4 regions of the Pseudogracilibacillus sp. SO10305 genome follow, and region 3 is predicted to be linked to each of the others. Evidence: riboswitches for the same ligand, from Rfam matches in the RefSeq annotation. Region 3 holds a riboswitch; each other region holds the start of a gene.
The links. A riboswitch is a leader RNA that binds a small molecule or an ion and turns the genes downstream of it on or off. The one in region 3 is predicted to bind cobalamin.
Positions count from the first base shown of each region.

Region 1: another riboswitch for cobalamin. It lies ahead of SPD45_RS03345 (InlB B-repeat-containing protein); the one in region 3 lies ahead of SPD45_RS04850 (ribonucleoside-diphosphate reductase subunit alpha).
Region 2: another riboswitch for cobalamin. It lies ahead of SPD45_RS03410 (hypothetical protein); the one in region 3 lies ahead of SPD45_RS04850 (ribonucleoside-diphosphate reductase subunit alpha).
Region 4: another riboswitch for cobalamin. It lies ahead of SPD45_RS00580 (DUF4430 domain-containing protein); the one in region 3 lies ahead of SPD45_RS04850 (ribonucleoside-diphosphate reductase subunit alpha).

Region 1 is NZ_JAXHDE010000002.1:151,218-156,102, reverse strand. Features, by position in the region: gene SPD45_RS03355 (C40 family peptidase) at 1-1,137, shown strand, start outside; gene SPD45_RS03350 (murein hydrolase activator EnvC family protein) at 1,521-2,633, shown strand; cobalamin riboswitch at 2,786-2,966, shown strand; gene SPD45_RS03345 (InlB B-repeat-containing protein) at 3,128-4,885, shown strand, end outside.
Region 2 is NZ_JAXHDE010000002.1:165,199-170,083, forward strand. Features, by position in the region: gene SPD45_RS03390 (alpha/beta hydrolase) at 1-366, opposite strand, end outside; gene secG (preprotein translocase subunit SecG) at 442-681, opposite strand; gene SPD45_RS03400 (FAD-binding dehydrogenase) at 766-2,421, opposite strand; gene SPD45_RS03405 (hypothetical protein) at 2,915-3,151, opposite strand; gene SPD45_RS03410 (hypothetical protein) at 3,486-3,713, opposite strand; cobalamin riboswitch at 3,845-4,051, opposite strand; gene SPD45_RS03415 (PcsB-like coiled-coil domain-containing protein) at 4,181-4,885, opposite strand, start outside.
Region 3 is NZ_JAXHDE010000003.1:186,834-191,718, reverse strand. Features, by position in the region: gene SPD45_RS04855 (LysR family transcriptional regulator) at 1-794, shown strand, start outside; cobalamin riboswitch at 922-1,133, shown strand; gene SPD45_RS04850 (ribonucleoside-diphosphate reductase subunit alpha) at 1,362-3,548, shown strand; gene SPD45_RS04845 (flavodoxin) at 3,545-3,979, shown strand; gene SPD45_RS04840 (ribonucleotide-diphosphate reductase subunit beta) at 3,960-4,885, shown strand, end outside.
Region 4 is NZ_JAXHDE010000001.1:101,147-106,031, reverse strand. Features, by position in the region: gene SPD45_RS00585 (ATP-binding protein) at 1-1,421, shown strand, start outside; cobalamin riboswitch at 1,423-1,607, shown strand; gene SPD45_RS00580 (DUF4430 domain-containing protein) at 1,723-2,145, shown strand; gene SPD45_RS00575 (ECF transporter S component) at 2,152-2,661, shown strand; gene SPD45_RS00570 (helix-turn-helix domain-containing protein) at 2,677-3,735, shown strand; gene SPD45_RS00565 (RecQ family ATP-dependent DNA helicase) at 3,732-4,885, shown strand, end outside.

The sequences.
Region 1 (4,885 bases), on a different contig from region 3:
GAGATTAATCAAAAACAAGATAAAGTTGATTCAAAACTTTCTAAAACAGAGAAAAAACTAGCAGAAACATTAAACAAAATGAAGGGTATTAATGAAGAAGTTGCTAGAATTGAAACAGCTATTAAAGCAAACGAAAAAGAACAGAAGAAAGTTAAAGAAGCAATTAATACATTAAACAGTGAAGTAGATACAATCAATGATAGAATTGAAGAACGTAACGAAATTTTAAAAGAGCGTTTAGCATCATATCAAGCGAATGGTGGAAACGTTCAGTTTATGGAAGTGTTATTAGGTTCTAAAGATCCAATTGAGTTTTTAAGCCGTGTAGATGCTGTAACAACAATTACAAATTCAGATATTGAGTTAATTGAAGCAAACGAGAAAGATAAAGAAAAAGTAGAAGAAAAAATTGACGAACAAAACGACTTAAAAGTAGAACTTGAAGGAATCGCTTCTACAATGGAAGAACAGAAAGAAGAAGAGAATAAAAAGGTTGCACAATTAAAAACAGAAAAAGATAAGTATGAAACAGAAAAATCTAAATTAACATCTGAAAGTTCAGAGTTAAAAGAGTTAGAGGCACGTGTATTAGCAGAATTAGCTGCACCAGCAGAAGAAGTAGTTGAAACATCAACAAATGAATCGAATGCTTCTACAGTAAGTACATCGAATTCTAATGGATCAAATAATAGTGAAGCAGCTACAAGCACTTCATCTGATACTCCTAAAAAGGAAAAGAAAGCTAAGGCACCAGCATATACTGGAGCAGGTGGATCAGCAATCTCAGCTGGAAAACAGTTTATCGGTCGTTCATCTTATGTATTTGGAGCGAAAAATCCATCAGCTGGACAATTTGACTGTTCTGGTTTCGTATCTTGGGCATATGAGCAAGAAGGAATTTCTTTACCGAGAAGTACAGCAGGTATGAGAAGTGTTGGTTCAAAAGTAGATTATAGCAACGCAAAACCTGGAGATTTAGTATTCTTTGATACGTACAAAACAGATGGACATGTTGGAATTTACTTAGGTGGAGGACAGTTCATCGGATCACAGTCTGGTAGAGGGGTAGAAATCGTAAGCATGAACAACTCTTACTGGAGTGGCGTATTCAGCGGTCACGTAAGAAGAGTTAAATAATTAAATATTATAATGAAAAGCTAGTATGAAATAGATGGATGACGACTCTATTTCATGCTAGTTTTATTTTGTTTGTATATACATAAAATGGAGTATGAGCATCATTTGTATGTAACTTTTTGTCACTAGTAGGTTGATTGCCTTGGACAAGCCGAAATTACATATTATTTGTAGGAGCCTATTTGTACTTCGTGCAATGTAACAGTTATTACATAATTTGAAATAATTGTATAGTCACATAAGCATAAGTTACTAAAATAGTAATATGTGCTTATTTTTTGTTTGAAATTTGATAATAAACTGTAATGAGAATCACATTCGTATGAAATGTTAGATTGTTATAATATGCTTTGGGGACAAAAAGAGGAAGGGAGTAAGATGCATTGAAGTATATAAAGTTATTTTTAGCGGTAGCAATTTTATTTGCTGGAACTGTATTATATCCAACAAATGACATTGCAGCTGAAAAGATAGAAGATATTCAAAAAGATAGAGAGAATATAAAGAAAGACTTAAAGAAAGCGAATAAAGAAATCAAAAAATTAGTGAAAGAAATAAAGGAACTTAATATAGAGATCAAAGAGTATAAAGAAACATTGAAACAAAATGAAAAGGCAATGAAAGAAACAAAAAAAGAGATAAAGAAAGTAGAAGAGGAAATTGAAAAATTAGAAGAGGAAATCGAAAAACGTTTTGACATTTTAAAAGAACGTGCAAAATCGATCCAATCAAATGGTGGCGACATTCAATATATCGAAATCTTATTTGGTGCAGAAGATTTTAATGATTTTATTAGTCGAGCAAGTGCAGTTAATACGATTGCTGAGTCAGATGCAAGTTTAATTGAAGACTTAGAAAAAGATAAAGCAAAAGTTGAGAAAAAGCTTGCACAACTGGAAGATTTAGAACAAGAGTTAAAACAAATTAAGCAAAATACAGAAATGCAAAAAGAGTTAACGGAGGAAAAGAAGGAAAAAATAAAGAAAAAAGAAGCGAAGTTTAAAGCTAAAACGAAAAAATTAAAATTAGAAGATAAAGAATTGGCATTACTAGAGGCAGAAAAAGAAGCTGAAAATATAGGGACATCTTTTTCTGTTGATACTGCTAATAGTAACTCAACTTTGGGTTGGCCGACTGATGGTGGATACATTTCCAGTCACGTTGGAGAGCGTTGGGGTGCAATGCATAAAGGTATTGATATTGCTCGAACAGATCGAAGTACATCACCTCCAATTTATGCAGCCGAAGCTGGTACAGTAGAATCAGCTGGGATGAATTCTGGTGGTTATGGAAACATGGTAATTGTAGATCATGGTAATGGTTTAAAAACATTGTATGCACATATGTCGAAAATTACTGTGAAATCAGGTCAAAAAGTAAAGCGTGGAGAACAAATTGGTGTCATGGGTACGACAGGTGATTCGACTGGTATTCACTTACATTTTGAAGTACATAATAATGGCAACATTACAAATCCAACTACATTTTTGCGATAATATAGAAAAATGGTGTGAAGAAGGATATTCCTTTTTCACACTTTTTTATGTTCTTTTGACATTTACTTCCTCTACATAGTTATAAAGATGCTTTTAAATTCAGAAAAGTTGTACTATGATATAAGATGGGTATTGATTATACCTACATAAAAAACTTCATATATCATTTTGATGTTGCATATGCAACTTAATAAGGAATCAGGTGAAAATCCTGAACGGTCCGGCCACTGTTATGGGGAGCAATCTTTTGAATCCACTGGATAAATTTCCGGGAAGGAAAAGACAATTGCAATGATCCTAAGTCAGGAGACTTGTCAAGATGAGTATTATTTCGAACCTTCCGGGACTAAGGGGAAATATTCATTCATATATATTATACCTATGTATGTATACATACGTGTATTTATGATAAATATTCATGCTATAACCTTGAACAGGACCGGATTGTTCAAGGTTATTTTGTGTGGGAAATTATAAAGGAAGGACAAGGTATAATGGGAAAACAGTTGTTTAAAAAGTTTTTTGCAATTTTGGCAGCGCTTTTACTTGTAGTATCTTCGTTTCCACAACTAAGTTCAGCGAGTGAAAAAGACGAAGAAAAAACGTTAGTAGATGTTGTAAATCAAGGGATTTATGATCCGAATAATGATTACTTACATTTAGATGTGCGATTTTGGGAAGATGAAAAGCCGGAGGTCGGCTTCTATATTAACCATGCAAACTTATATAATTATAATGTTGTAGATGCTCCTATTTTCGGAACATCAAATGGTGAATGGACAGTAATGGGTTTACTAAGAGGACTAGATGGCGGTTACTATTACAATGATGAATTAACACAGGAATATTTCGATGGATACATAAATCGAGTAGAGGAGTATGTAGAAAGAAAGAGTGGCAACCTGGACCGTAATAAATCCACAGAATGGTCAAGGTCTATTTTAGCACTAAGTGCTCTCGGTTATGATATTACAAATGTAGCTGGTTATGACTATATAGAAAAATTATCTGAATCATATCCATTCTCATACAGACAAGGAATTAATGGTCCAATTTGGGAAATTATCGCTTTAAACACAGGACCTTATGAACTTTATGAAGATACAACAAATGAAAATGTAAACACGATTGGTAAAATGATCGATTACATTTTAGATAGAGAAATAGAACAATCTGATGGAACAATCGGTGGATGGGCATTAATGGGGAAACAACCTGATGCAGATATTACTGGAATGGCATTACAATCATTAGCTCCATACTACAAGGATAAGGCATTATTTGAGCAAACTGATTCTACTTATAAGTTTGAAGAATTTGCTAAAGCGGTAGAACGGGCAATTGTTGTATTAGGTGATATGCAGTTAGATAATGGTGGATTTGCTGCTTTTGGTAATGTCAACGTAGAGAGTACTGTGCAAGTAGTTGTAGCATTAACTGCTTTAGGAATGGATCCTATTTCAACAGTAGATTTACCGTATCTTGGAAAACAAGTAAATTTTGTTACTGATGGCGGTAAACATGACGGTGTTACTACGAATAATATGGTTGATAAATTACTAACATTTTGGGCGCCAGGAACTACACCAGAAAAAGAATCATATAGAGATAATACAGAAGAGACGATATACAATATTTCAGGTGGATTTAGACATGTAACATCCGGAAATGATGGTGGTGGAGGTTCTGGCTACGGTGTTAACGGAATGGCTACAGACCAATCGATTTATGGATTAATCGCTTATGAACGTTTTGTTAAAGGAAAAAATGATTTATATGACATGTCTGACATGGTAAATGGCGAATATAAAGATATGTTGGTGGCAAAAGAGCAAACTGTAACGTTTGAGGAAGAAGGAAATAGTTCAATAGAAAGCGGGAAACGTTATGGATTAGTAGAAATTCCAGAAGGACAAGATGTAAAAGGAAAATCTTTTACTGAGTGGAACAGTAAACAAGATGGTTCAGGTACTATTTATGAAGCTGGGGAATTATTAGTTGTTCCTGAAAAAGATGTGACATTACACGCTCAATATGAAAATGAAGTTTATTCTATCACGTATGAGTTAAATGATGCTTCATTTATATCAGATGAAATTGTAACAGATTATACAATTGATGATGATGTAATTTTACCAAAAGAAGAAGATATTTTAAAAGAGGGTTATACATTTGAAGGATGGTTTACTAATGCATCATTTGAAGGAGAAAAAGTAACTCAAATTACTAAAGGTTCTACGGAAGATAAAACA
Region 2 (4,885 bases), on a different contig from region 3:
ATTATCAAAAAACATTGGAGAACACATCGTAATAAGACCAGTTACTTTGTACTCTGTCGCTAATTTAATCCCAAGTACTCCACCCATCGATAATCCTGCAACAGCTATTTCTTCATACCCTAAACTTCGTAAATGTTCATATGCATTTTGAATATCTTCCCACCATTGTGCTGGCGTTGCTTCTAATAAATTTTCCGGTTCAACACCATGTCCACGATAAATTGGTGCGTGACATGTATACCCCTGCTTTTGTAAATAACGCCCTAACATACGAACATCGGCTGAATTTCCAGTAAATCCGTGTAATAATAATACTGCTCTATTTCCTGCTTCGAATGTAAATGGTGCTGGTGCTTTAATTTTCACGTTAAATGAAATCTCCTTTCAACATTGCCAATAAAGATAAAAACCCTTATCACATCGATGTAATAAGGGAGTTTTTTATATAACATATGCGCTAATAAATGCTAAAACGAAAAACAATACCGCTGTAATGACTGTTCCTCTATGTAATACTAAATCAATTCCACGTGCTTTTTGTTTTCCGAATAATTGCTCTGCTCCACCTGAAATCGCGCCTGATAATCCTGCGCTTGTTCCAGATTGTAACACGATAAAAACAATCATAATAATTGCATCGATTAGTAAAATTATGTTGATTACTGTTGCCAACTTGAACATCCTCTCTTTTACGTCCAAATATATCTAAGTTAACTTTAGCATAGAGTCAGACTGTTTAGCAAGTTTTATTTCATCTCCATCCGTTTAGTGATCATTTTTTGCAATCGATTCCGCGACTGTTTTTCCTGTAAATAAACATCCCCCTAAAAATGTCCCCTCTAAAGAGCGATATCCATGTAATCCACCACCACCAAAACCTGCTACTTCTCCCGCCGCATAGACGTTATCAAAAGGAACTCCATTTTTTTGGAGCACTTTTCCTTCTATATCTGTTTGCAATCCACCTAATGTTTTCCGACTTAAAATATTTAGCTTTACCGCTATAAGAGGACCATGTTTTTGGTCAAGTAAGCGGTGTGGTTTTGCCGTTCGGATTAACTTATCCCCAATATAATGACGTGCACCGTGCATTGCAACAATTTGTAAGTCTTTCGTAAAATTGTTCATTAATGCTCGGTCTCTTGCTTCTACTTGTGCGCGCACCTTTTGTATGGATAGTTTTTTATGTCCAATTAGTTTATTCATGCTAATAACTAAGTTTTCTATAGAATCTGCAACAATGAAGTCTTCCCCATAATCAATAAAATTTTGAACCGGTGTTGGTGGGCCTGGCAATATTCGTTGCAACACTTTCGCAATGCTCTTTCCAGTTAAATCAGGATTTTGTTCACTACCAGATAAAGCAAATTCCTTTTCAATAATATCTTTCGTTAAAATAAACCATGAATAATCATACCCTGTATCCATAATAGCTTTTAATGTTCCAAGTGTGTCAAATCCCGGAAAATTTGGCGCTTTAAAACGATTCCCTTCTGCATCCAACCATAAAGAAGATGGTCCTGGAAGGATTCGGATGCCATGATTTTCCCAGATTGGTGCCCAGTTTCTAATCCCTTCCGTATAATGCCACATACGATCTCGGTTTACAATTTTCCCACCAGCTTGCTCCGTGATAGAAAGCATTCGGCCATCGACATGTTTTGGTACTCCTGATATCATATTTTTAGGGGCATTACCTAATGATTGCGGCCAATTTTTTCGAATCGCTTCGAAATTCGCTCCAATTCCACCACTAGCAATTACAATAGCTGCTGCTTCATATGAAAATTCACCAATCGTTTTACGTGTCGTTTCCCTCCCTCTTTCAGCATGATCGTTTTCTAAAACGGACCCTTGTACTGTTGTAATTTTATGTTCCCTTTCAATGAGCTGATCAACTTGGTGCCTTGGTTTATATGTAACGAGATTTTCATCCATCTGTTTATGTAAAAGAGATACGAAAGGTTGGACAAGTCCTGGGCCTGTTCCCCAAGTAATATGAAATCTTGGTACAGAGTTTCCGTGTCCTTCAGCTAAATAGCCACCTCGCTCAGCCCACCCAACGACAGGAAAAAAGCGAACTCCTTTTTCATGAAGCCATGATCGTTTTTCCTCTTTTGCAAAATGCACATAGCGTTTCGCCCATTTAAATCCATATTTGTCCTCTGTTTCTAAGCGATCATAACCCGCCGTGCCGAGCCAATCTTGCCACGCTAGTTCATGTGAATCTTTTATCCCCATACGACGTTGTTCAGGAGAATCGACTAAAAAAAGTCCACCGAAAGACCACCAAGCTTGACCTCCTAATGATTGGGGGCCTTCTTGATCTAGTAGTAATACTTTCTTTCCTTTTGCTGCAAGTTCTGTCGTTGTAACGAGTCCTGCTAGTCCTGCACCAATAACAATGACATCATATTGCATCATCTCCGCCTCCTTTTCTTCATTATACCGTACATGAAATGTGAATTGTCAGAAAAGGGCGATTATTTTAAAGTACTAGTTAAAAAATGATCTGATAGTTTGTTGTAGAATACTTTCTTCTAAGGAATACGTCTAAGTCCTTTTTCGCTAACAGACTAGGATGGACATATATTACCGAAGCTAATAGTGTGAAATGGTGGTTTGCCCTGAGACCGAAAGCCTTTATGACAGGCCTCAGCCTAAAAGTCTCATTGAACGTTCTCCCTTCTGCACCACATATCCACGAACAGATTCTTTAAGATTCGCTTATTGCTCTTTTATTTCATTATCCCGTAAATGTAGTTGATCGCTTATATCATTATCTTTTAACTGAATTCCTATATATTCTTGGATTTGATGTTTGTTTTTCCTACTTTGTCCAAAAATATTTTCTACGCGAAAACTTCCTTTTTCCATTTTGTTGGGGAGAGGATTGAGCTTTATGGTTGGGTCCTTACGGTTTGGGGTTGGGTTCTTGTAGCTTCGGGTTAGATTCTTGCAACTTTGGCATGTTTTCTTGCAACTTCGGCCTGCTTTCTTGCAACTCCGACCCATATTCTTGCAACTTCGACCCGTATTCTTGCAACTTCGTCCTGCTTTCTTGCAACTTCGACCCGTATTCTTGCAACTTCGACCTGCTTTCTTGCAACTTCGACCTGCTTTCTTGCAACTTCGACCCGTATTCTTGCAACTTCTACTCACATTCTTGCAACTTCAACTCACATTCTTGCAACTTCTACTCACATTCTTGCAACTTCTACCCATATTCTTGCAACTTCTACCCATATTCTTGCAACTTCGACCCGTATTCTTGCAACTTCGACCTGCATTCTTGCAACTCCGACCCGTATTCTTGCAACTTCAACTCACATTCTTGCAACTACCTACTTTCCATATTATTTGTACTATAAATTTACAAGGCGATCAAAATCATCAGGCTACTTAGAACCCCCAGCAGTAACAGGGGTATTCAAATACATAAAAAAAGGTGGTGAAGCCCACCACCTCCTTAATTTCTGTTCATATTATACAATTACTTCATCGCGTTCGACAAATGTCATCGCATTTCGAACAATTGTATATGCTTTCGTTAAATTTTCTTTATACGTAGCTTGTAAATTTTCCTCAGCTAATTCAATTTCATTCCATAATTGTTCATACGTAGCTTGTAAAGATGTTGTTTCATTTTCAACTAAACGATTCATCACATTTGTTTGTAATGCTTCTACATAATAGCTGACAGTTCCTTTCATTCCCTTTCCCTCCTTCACGTAAAAAAACAACCTTGCGAAGATGCAGGTTGTTGTAAAAAGCAATCCAAAAGAAGCATAGGAATTTCCCTATGTTTGAACCGTTCCACACACCTCCTATCCTCCGTAGGAAATTTGTTGAGCATTATTAGGCAGGTCTCCTGGCTTCACTTCATCGCTTCTCACACCTTCCCACTTTTTATTTTTATAAAAAGCAGTGGTATTCGTGAGTTGCTCCGTATCACAGTTGCGGGACAGCGTCGGAATTACACCGATCTTCCCTTTTAAGCAATAAAGGATAATATACTTTCCAATATTGCACCTAAAGCTCCAATATTTAATTACATCTATAGTATATCATAATTGCCTGATATTCGTTTCTCTTATCGTCATCTGTTTTAAATATGAGATAAATGTACAAAAAAAGAACTTGAGACTTAATAAAAGTACGTCTCAAGTTCTTTACTTAATTAATTTAAAATTTTCACACGAACCGTTCTTCTTCCCCAACTATATGCAGACTTCTCCGACGGGTAGAGAACATCGATTTTCTTCCCTTTGATTGCGCCACCTGTATCAGCAGCAATCGCAGTTCCATAACCTTCTACCCAAACTTTTGATCCTAGTGGAATAACACTTGGATCAACCGCAATTACTTTTGGTGTAGGTTTTTGTTTTAAATCCATTCCAGTAGCTGAAACACCAGAACATCCTGAACAGTCAGGGCCATATGCAGTCGCCTCTACTGTAAATGACTTTCCAGTAGACGGTTCTGGCTCTTTCTTACCTTGATTACTAGATGGTTTTTTCGGTGTTTCACTTGTAGCAGCTTGCTTCGGTGTATCTGATGAAGCTGGTGCCTTCTCTTTTTTAGCAGCTGTCGCAACTTTTGTTTCTTCTGCTTTTTGCTCTTTAGCCGCTTTCGCTTTTTCCGCTTCAATTTCATCACGATATTGTTGTTCAATGCTTGCTAATTTACTATCTTCACTACCTAATTTTTGTTTCTCTTTCTCTAATGTAGTTTCTTTATCTTTTAACGATTTTTCAGAGCTTTTTAATTCGTCCTTCTGTGCAACAACTTCTGCTTTTTGCTCTTCTAATTCATCAACTAAAGCTTCTTGCTTATCTATTTTGTCTGTAATTTCCTCTTGAATGTCTTCCACTTCTTGACGATC
Region 3 (4,885 bases):
ATTTAGAAGAAGAGCTTGGGGTAGATTTATTTATTCGAGAAGGAAGAACCGTTCGACTAACGAGAATTGGGAAAGTTTTTTTAGAACATATGGAAAAAGCGATGAATGTGATCGATGATGCAAGACAAGAAGTGATTGAATATACCGATCCTAAAAAAGGAACGATTCATATAGGCTTTGCGGCTAGTTTAGCCTCTTATATATTACCTACTGCTATTTTTTACTTTCGAAAACAGTATCCAGATGTGAAATTTGTGCTAAATCAAGGGACACATAGTGAGCTACTTGATTGGGTGAAAAAGGGCGAAATTAATATTGCATTATTAGGACCATTACCACAAGACCAAGATAAGGTGAAAAGTACAGTACTTTTTACAGAAGATATTGTCGCTTTATTACCGAGTAATCATTCTCTTGCAAACAGGTCTTCATTAAAATTAATCGAATTGCGCGATGAATCGTTTGTCATGTTTCCAAAAGGGTTTATATTACACGACGTTATTATGGAAGGATGTTTACAACGTGGCTTTCAACCGAAAATTTCCTTTGAAGGAAAAGATTTAGACGCGATAAAAGGGCTTGTATCAGCGGGATTAGGTGTTACATTAATTCCAGAAGTAACATTGGTCGATTGTTTGCCGCGTGCTACGGTGAAAGTTCCAATTACAGAACCTAGTTTGAAACGATCGGTCGGGGCGATTATTCCTGCTGAACGTGAATTATTACCGACGGAAAAATTGTTCTATCAATTTATAAAAGACTTCTTTATGCGTTTAGAAGTATATCAAAACTAAATCGGTGTTACAAATCCGTCAACATGCTATACCAATATTCGCTAAAATTGTTAAAAATATATTGCATCATAAAAATGAATATGTTAAGATTAAAACACAATATATAGATGATATATAAAATTGAATACACAATATATAGTGATTAAGGTGACGTATGAAAGTCTTAAAAAGGGAATCTAGTGAGAAGCTAGAACTGCCCCCGCAACTGTAATTATGTTATTTTTATGAAAGGACATGCTCACTGTATGTAGTTGTTTTTTTAAGAAAAGGCAACACATATAGGAAGGGGTTCTGGAGATACATATAAGTCAGGAGACCTGCCTAATCGCGTTAGTTTCACTTCTCCGGGGTGAGGGATTTTGGAAACGGCATGGATATTGAAATAGTGCATATTTTGTTGTCTTTTTGGCCGTTTATTCCTCATGCGAATAAACGGCTTTTTTAATATAAAAAATACATATTAGGAGAACACGAAACGAAGCGATCGACATATATAATAGGGGATAATTTTTCAGGAGGGATTTATAGATGAGCATGTTAGAGGTAGAAAACAAGGTAGAAGCATTAATGACGTTGGCACAAGAAGGTTTAAATGTAGATGTCACACCGTATAAAGAAAAGATGTTAAACGCAACAGCGAATGTGACAGGATTAGATGTTCACATTGAGATGATTAAAATTGCATTAGAAAATATTGATGAAGCTAATCCGGATTGGACATACTTTGCCAGTCGTTTATATGCTGCACAATTGTATGAGCAAGCTGCAGCTAACAGAGGATATGACCCAGCTGAAAAATATGGAGATTTTTATACATTAATTGATCAATTAACGAATAAAGGCATTTATACGAATAAATTATTAGAAAAATATACAAAAGAAGAGATCGACCTTTTAGGAAGCAAGATCGAACAAGAGCGCGATAGTTTATTTCACTATTTAGCTATTTATACGTTAGCAACAAGATATTTAGCGACAGACCATGAGAAAAACGTTTTTGAATTGCCTCAAGAACGTTGGATGATTATCGCAATGCATTTAATGCAAGATGAAAATAGCGAGAAGCGAATGGATTATATTTTAGAAGCTTACTGGGCTTTAAGTAATTTATATATGACTGTTGCAACACCGACAATGAACAACGCAGGAAAAACACATGGACAACTTTCTAGCTGTTTCATTGATACAGTCGAGGATAGTTTACAATCGATCTACGATGTGAACACAGATGTAGCACAATTATCGAAAAACGGTGGCGGAATTGGTGTCTATATGGGGAAAGTCCGAGGCCGTGGGAGTGCAATTAAAGGATTTAAAGGAATGTCGAGTGGTGTCGTGCCGTGGATTCGTCAGTTAAACAATACGGCGGTAAGTGTGGACCAATTAGGTACGAGAAAAGGTGCGATCGCGATTTATTTAGATGTATGGCATATCGATATTGAACCGTTTTTAGATTTAAAATTAAATAACGGGGATGCACGTATGCGAGCACACGATATTTTCCCTGGAGTATGTTTACCAGATTACTTTATGGAACAAGTAGAAGCACGTGGTGACTGGTATTTATTTGATCCACATGAAGTAAGACAAGTGATGGGATATAGCTTGGAAGATTTTTATGATGAAGAAAAAGGTGCTGGAACGTGGCGGGCGAAATATGAAGAATGTATTCGCGATGAACGTTTAACGAAAAAGAAAGTACCGGCAATTGATATCATGAAACGTATTATGATTTCTCAGTTAGAAACAGGTACACCGTTTATGTTTTACCGTGATGAAGTAAACCGTATGAATGCAAATAGTCATGCTGGTATTATCTATTGTTCTAACCTTTGTACAGAAATTACCCAAAATCAATCACCAACAGAGTTTTTAGAAGAGTATGTTGAAAATGAAGATGTGATTGTGAAGAAATATAAAACTGGAGATTATGTCGTTTGTAACTTAAGTTCTGTTAACTTAGGTCGTGCGGTACCAGAAGGTGTGTTAGAGCGACTCATTCCGATTCAAGTAAGAATGTTGGATAATGTAATTGATATGAACACATTACCAATTTTACAAGCACAACTGACGAACCAGAAATATAGAGCGGTAGGTTTAGGAACGTTTGGTTGGCATCACTTGCTTGCACTGAAAGGCATCGAATGGGAGTCAGAAGAGGCATTAACATACACGGATGAATTATATGAACAGATTGCTTATTTAACGATTCAAGCAAGTATGGAATTAAGTAAAGAAAAAGGCGCTTACCGTTTCTTTGAAGGAAGCAAATGGCAATCAGGACAATATTTCACTTCACGTGGATATGAAGGAGAAAAGTGGGAAGCATTACAACAAGAAGTACAAGAAAACGGAATTCGTAATGGGTATTTGATGGCAGTAGCACCGAACTCATCGACAGCGATGATTGCAGGGTCCACTGCGAGTATTGACCCGATTTTCCAAGTGTTCTATTACGAGGAGAAAAAAGACTTCAAAATTCCAGTAACAGCACCAGCATTAGATCACAGAACGTATAACATTTATCGTCGTTCTGCATATATTGTGGATCAGCGTTGGTCTGTAAAGCAAAATGCAGTAAGACAAAAGCATATTGATCAAAGTATTTCATTTAATATGTATGTACCAAATACGATTCGTGCGTCTGTCTTATTAAATTTACACGTACAAGCTTGGAAAGAGGGGTTAAAAACATCGTATTATGTTCGATCTACTGCGAACGATATTGAAGAATGTGAGTGGTGTCATTCATGAGAACTTTAATTGCTTATTTATCTTATAGCGGAAATACAGAAGAGATTGCGGAACATATTGAGCGGAAATTAGTATGTGAAGGAATAGAGGTCGATATGTTATCGATTGGCATTGATTATGTACCAGACTTAAGTGAGTACGATTATATATTCCTTGGCACATTTACGTGGGATATGGGTGGAACACCAGATGAAGTGAAAGATTTTGTATTAGAAGTCGGCTATAAACCGAATAATATAGCAGTATTTGGTTCAGGCGATACACAATTTGGCGGAGATGCTATGTTTTGTGGAGCTGTTGATAAATTAGTGAAATTTTATGAGAGTAAGTGGGACGGTTTGAAAATCGAACAGTCCCCAAGAGGCTCCCAAGAAGTATTAATTGATAATTGGCTAGAAGGAGTGTTAGAAGATGTCAGAATTACTGCTTGAACGTGCAAAAACATTAGAACCGCGTAACCCGAACAAATCGACGGGGATTTTCGGTGGAAAATCGAGTGGTATTTTAAATTGGAATGATATTGCGTATCCACATTGGTATAAAATGTATAAACGATTAGTCGGAAACTATTGGCAGGCAGATGAGGTGAACATGTCGAGTGATATTAAGCAGTTCCCTACGTTAACAGACGAGGAACGTGATGCTTATTTAAAAATTATCGGGTTATTATCGACATTAGATGCACCACAGACGAGAACCGCTTTACTGTTTTCATTATATGCAACAGATCCATCTGTCCAGTCAATTATGGCAGTCATCGCGCAACAAGAGGCGGTGCATAACGAATCATATTCATATGTACTATCATCTGTTGTTTCGCTGGCAGAACAAAATGAATCATTTGAACTCGGAAGAAAAGATCCCGTTTTATTAAAACGAAACGAAAAGATTATGCATCATTACAATAAATTTGCCGAAGAGCCAACGATTGAAAACATCCTAAAAACGATGGTCTATACGATTTTATTAGAAGGAATGTTCTTCTATTCTGGATTCGCGTTCTTTTATAATTTAGCACGCCATAATAAAATGGTTGGAACCTCTACTATGGTAAGTTATATTAACCGTGATGAATTAGAGCATGGTCGCTTCATTTCTGAAATGTTCCGTGCAACATTAACGGAAAACCCATCTCATAATAATGAAGAATTTATTACATGGGTATATGATAGCTTCCGTGACTCTGTTGAATTAGAAATTGAATGGTCGACATATGTATTAAAAGATGTGGACGGTATTAATTTAGATGAAATGGCTGGCTATGTGAAATATCGTGCCAATAAGATGTTACGAATGATGGGGTTAAGTGAGTTATATCCAGAGTATACGGAAAACCC
Region 4 (4,885 bases), on a different contig from region 3:
ATATGTTGCATGTCGCAACACAAAACGAAGTATTTAATGAAAAACTTACAGTACCAAATAATGATTCAGAAATAATGGTTATTGGTATTCCAATGCGTAAACAACAAGGTGCTATTTATGTTTTACAATCATTGGATGTCATTAACCAAACACGTGCAGAGACGACAAGAATTATTTATGTTGGAGCCGCAATCGCAATCATCTTAACGACCATTTTTGCATTTTTCCTATCGACGAGAATTACTGCACCATTAATTCAAATGCGTAAAGCGGCGATTCAAGTTGCAAAGGGTGAATTTAATACGAAACTTCCAGTGTTATCCAATGATGAAATAGGTGAACTCGCAGTCGCATTTAATAAAATGGGGAAGCAATTGAATTTTCATATTGATGCGTTACGACATGAGAAAGAACAATTAAGTCGGTTAGTTAATTCGATGGCAGATGGCGTTATTACCTTAACGAGGGATGCAAAAGTAATTGTTATTAATCCACCTGCAGAACAATTTATTCGTGATTGGTATTTTGAGCATAATATATTAGATGAAATGATGCAGCAATTACCTGATGATGTATATGCTGTGTTCCAAAAGGTAATTGAAGAGGAAAAAGAGGTTATTCAAGAAGTTCAACTACAAGGACGAAATTGGGTAATGATTATGACACCTTTATATGATGATACATATATCCGTGGTGCTGTTGCTGTTATACGTGATATGACAGAGGAAAGACAAATGGATAAACTAAGAAAAGATTTTATTTCGAATGTATCTCATGAGTTACGTACACCAATCGCCTTAATGCAAGGCTATAGTGAGGCAATCGTAGATGATATTGCAGAAAGTAAAGCAGAGAAAAATGAACTTGCTCAAATTATTCTCGAAGAATCTTTAAGAATGAGTCGTCTAGTTAATGAATTACTTGATATTGGAAGAATGGAAGCCGGCCATATTGAGTTAAATAAAGAAGAAATAGACACACAAATGTTTGTAGAAAAAGTGTACAAAAAATTTTATGGTATGGCAGAGGAAAATGGTGTACAATTATTACTGACAATGGATATAGAGCAGCAATTGCTTTTCATTGATCCTGACCGAATGGAACAAGTATTTACTAATTTAATTGATAATGCGATCGGTCATACACAAAATGGTGGTCAAGTGGAAGTAGTAGTACAATCAAAAGAAGATGCTTTACATGTAGAAGTACGTGATAATGGTAGTGGAATTCCTGAAGAGGACCTTTCCTTCGTTTTTGAACGTTTTTATAAAGCGGATAAAGCACGAACGAGAAGTGATAAAAAGGGTACAGGCCTTGGGCTAGCAATTACAAAACATATTATCCAAGCGCATGAGGGAGTCATTTCTGTCAAAAGTAAATTGCATGAAGGTACAACTTTCTATTTCACCATACCACAATAATAATTTCATAAAAATTATTGGCCAAATGATGTTCATACATCGGGAATCTAGTGCAAATCTAGAACTGTCCTCGCAACTGTAATACTGGACGAAATGGATGTAATCCACTGTATCGATTGATATGGGAAGGAATCCAAAGTAGGATGATAGTTAAGTCAGTATACCTACCAATAATTGTGTAAAAGAGCTTCGGGGTTCAAGCTACTTCTATATGAATATGTTTATAGAGGTTGTAACAAAACGAGTGAGCTTTTGTTACAGCCTTTTTTAATTTTATACTATAATAAAGGAGAGTTTTACAATGAAAAAATTAATGACTATTTTATCTGCACTATTATTATCTGTAGGTGTTTTAGTAGGTTGTTCAAATGATGCAAATGAAACAAATAACAGTGTGAACAATCAAGCAAACAATGAAACAAATGAAGTGTCAGAGGAGATTACGGTTGATGTCGTAATTTCTTTGGATAAAGGCGAGGAAGTATTAGAAGAGAAGGAAATTAAGACAGAAGATGGCGCAATTTTATTAGACGTTATGAAAGAAAACTTTGATATTGAAGAAGATGGTGGCTTTATTACGTCAATTGATGGAAAAGCAGCGGAAGAAGGAGAAGAAAAAGCTTGGATGTATTTTGTAAACGATGAAATGGCAATGGTTGGTGCAGGAGAGTATGAACTTTCCAATGGAGATGAAGTTAATTTTGATTTTCAACCTTGGGAGTAATCGACGTTGAATACGTATAAATTAACGATATTAGCAATACTTGCCACGTTAGGAATCGTAGGAAGATCTTTTTTAGTTTTTATTCCTAATGTACAACCAGTAACAGCGATTATAATAATCGCTGGCATCATTATGGGACCAGGTGCTGCGTTTGTTTTGGCATTGCTTATTACATTTTTATCCAATATGTTACTTGGAATGGGGATTTGGTCAATATGGCAAGTCTTCTCCTGGGGATTAATTGGTGTAATTAGTGGATGTATAGGTAAATATGTAAAACATATTCCTGTTTATATGTTAGCACTGTATGGAGTCTTTTGTGGATATTTATATGGGTTTATTATATCGTTAGTGACTTACCAAGTAGCAGGAAAATTCTGGCCGTACTATCTTTTAGGGTTACCTTTTGATACGTATCATGCAATTGGAAATGCAGTGTTCATTATTGTGCTTTATCCAATTTTTGCTTATTTAATGAAACGATATGCAAAAGACCGTTTCAATATTCAACATTAAAAGGAGGAGTGTTCATTGTTTCGACAAATTATTTTATATTGTTTGTATAGAATGGAAGGTGAACGCTCCGCTAATTCACCATATTATATTATACAAGGAAAACAATCGATCCAAACGATTCAAGATGCAAATTTATTTCATTTGAATCGTTTTTTTACTATTTATAAACAATTAGATAAAGCTGTGTATGATAGGGAAATTCTTTCACTCGTTGAAGCTGACAAGCTGAAAATAGTGGGACAACAATATACATTATGTAATATGACAGATGAATCTATCTTACAATTACAACATGAAATTTCTATGTATCATTTAAATGGGGGGAAATTGGAGCAGATTGATCGTATCTTTTTTGAACGATTACTTTTGTTAATTCAAGTTTGGACAAATAAGTCTGTTGGAAACAAGCAATATATTCCAATTATAGAAAACAGACCTGTCGAGCAGTGGGTGAAATTAGTATATGGAAAAACGAAAGATCGAGTAAATGAATGTTTAGACAAATTATTTATGGAATTACGTAGCTTGTTACTTCAAGTTACTGATCTAGGAGCAGCTTTATTCGTAGATCAGTTAACAGGTGCTACGGTCATTGGGCAATCCAAACAACAGTTGGTCGATAAGTATAATTTATCTGTAGCAGATATAGAGTTGGAGACGTTAAATGTTATTCACTATATTTTACAACATATAAACGTTGATCTACATCCTATTTTATACCATATGAAACAAGAAATTCGTGGTGAAACAATTCATTCCAAATTAACCCATTCTACAAAACAAACATACAATTTATGGCAACAAGGTCATCAATTAGAAAAAATTGCCTCTATACGTAAATTAAAAATAAATACGATTTATGACCATCTAGTAGAAATTGCATTATATGAACCGAATTTTCCATATACACAATTTATTGCATTAGACAAGATAGAAGAAATACATGATGTGATTCAACGTACAAAAACATTTAAATTAAAACCGATTAAGGATCATGTTGGTCCATCGATCACCTATTTTCAAATCCGCTTAGCATTAACATATTTGCAAAAGAAAGGGGGAGATAACAAATGAAGGAAAATTTACAAACATTATTGCAGGAGCATTTTTCTTATGATTCATTTCAAGAAGGACAGGAAGAAATTATTCGTGATGTGTTACAAGGCAAAAATGTGTTAGGAATGTTGAAGACAGGATCAGGGAAGTCGATTTGTTATCAATTACCAGCAAAAGTGTTACCATATTTGACAATCGTTGTTTCTCCCCTTATTTCGTTAATGATTGATCAAGTACGAGAAGCAAAAGCTTTTGGGTTTAAAGAAGTTGCGGCATTACATAGTATGCAAACGTGGGAAGAAAGACAATATATATTGCGCCATCTCCATACATATAAATTATTATATATCTCTCCGGAATTAATACAACAACAAATGATCTTGGATCTATGCAATCGTAGAAAACTCTCGCTATTCGTTATTGATGAGGCGCATTGTATTTCACAATGGGGGCATGATTTTCGCCCAGATTATTTACGGTTGCATACGGTAATAAACGCTTTAGGTGATCCGCCAGTATTGGCGTTAACTGGAACAGCTACTCCTGCTGTACAAGATGATATTCAACGGCAATTACAATTACATCATATGGCTAGACATTTATATAAAATCGACCGAGAAAATATAGCTTTAGTATTGGAAAAAGTAATAGATGATCAAGAAAAACTAGATATGCTCGTTTCATTGTTAAAAAATTATAAAGTACCAACAATTATATATTTTTCGAGTAGAAAAATGACGGAACAGATGGCACAAACATTACAACTACATTTAGGACATCGATCTATCGCCTATTATCATGGTGGAATGGATGCGAATGATCGTCTAAAAGTGCAACAACAATTTATGCATGATCAACTACAAATTATTTGTTGTACAAGTGCATTTGGTATGGGAATTAACAAAAAAAATATTCGTTTAGTCATTCATTATCAAATGCCATCGAATATTGAGGCGTTTATTCAAGAAATTGGACGGGCGGGTAGAGATGGAGAACAAAGTGTCAGTTTTGTTTTATATAAGGATGGAGATATTCATCTGCCACTACAATTAATCGAGCAAGATTTACCGACAAAGAATGAATTATTAGTTATAAATGATATACTTCAACCTTTTATAAAGCAAAAGGAGCCATTACCACAAAAAGATGAAGAAGTAGAAATGTTATT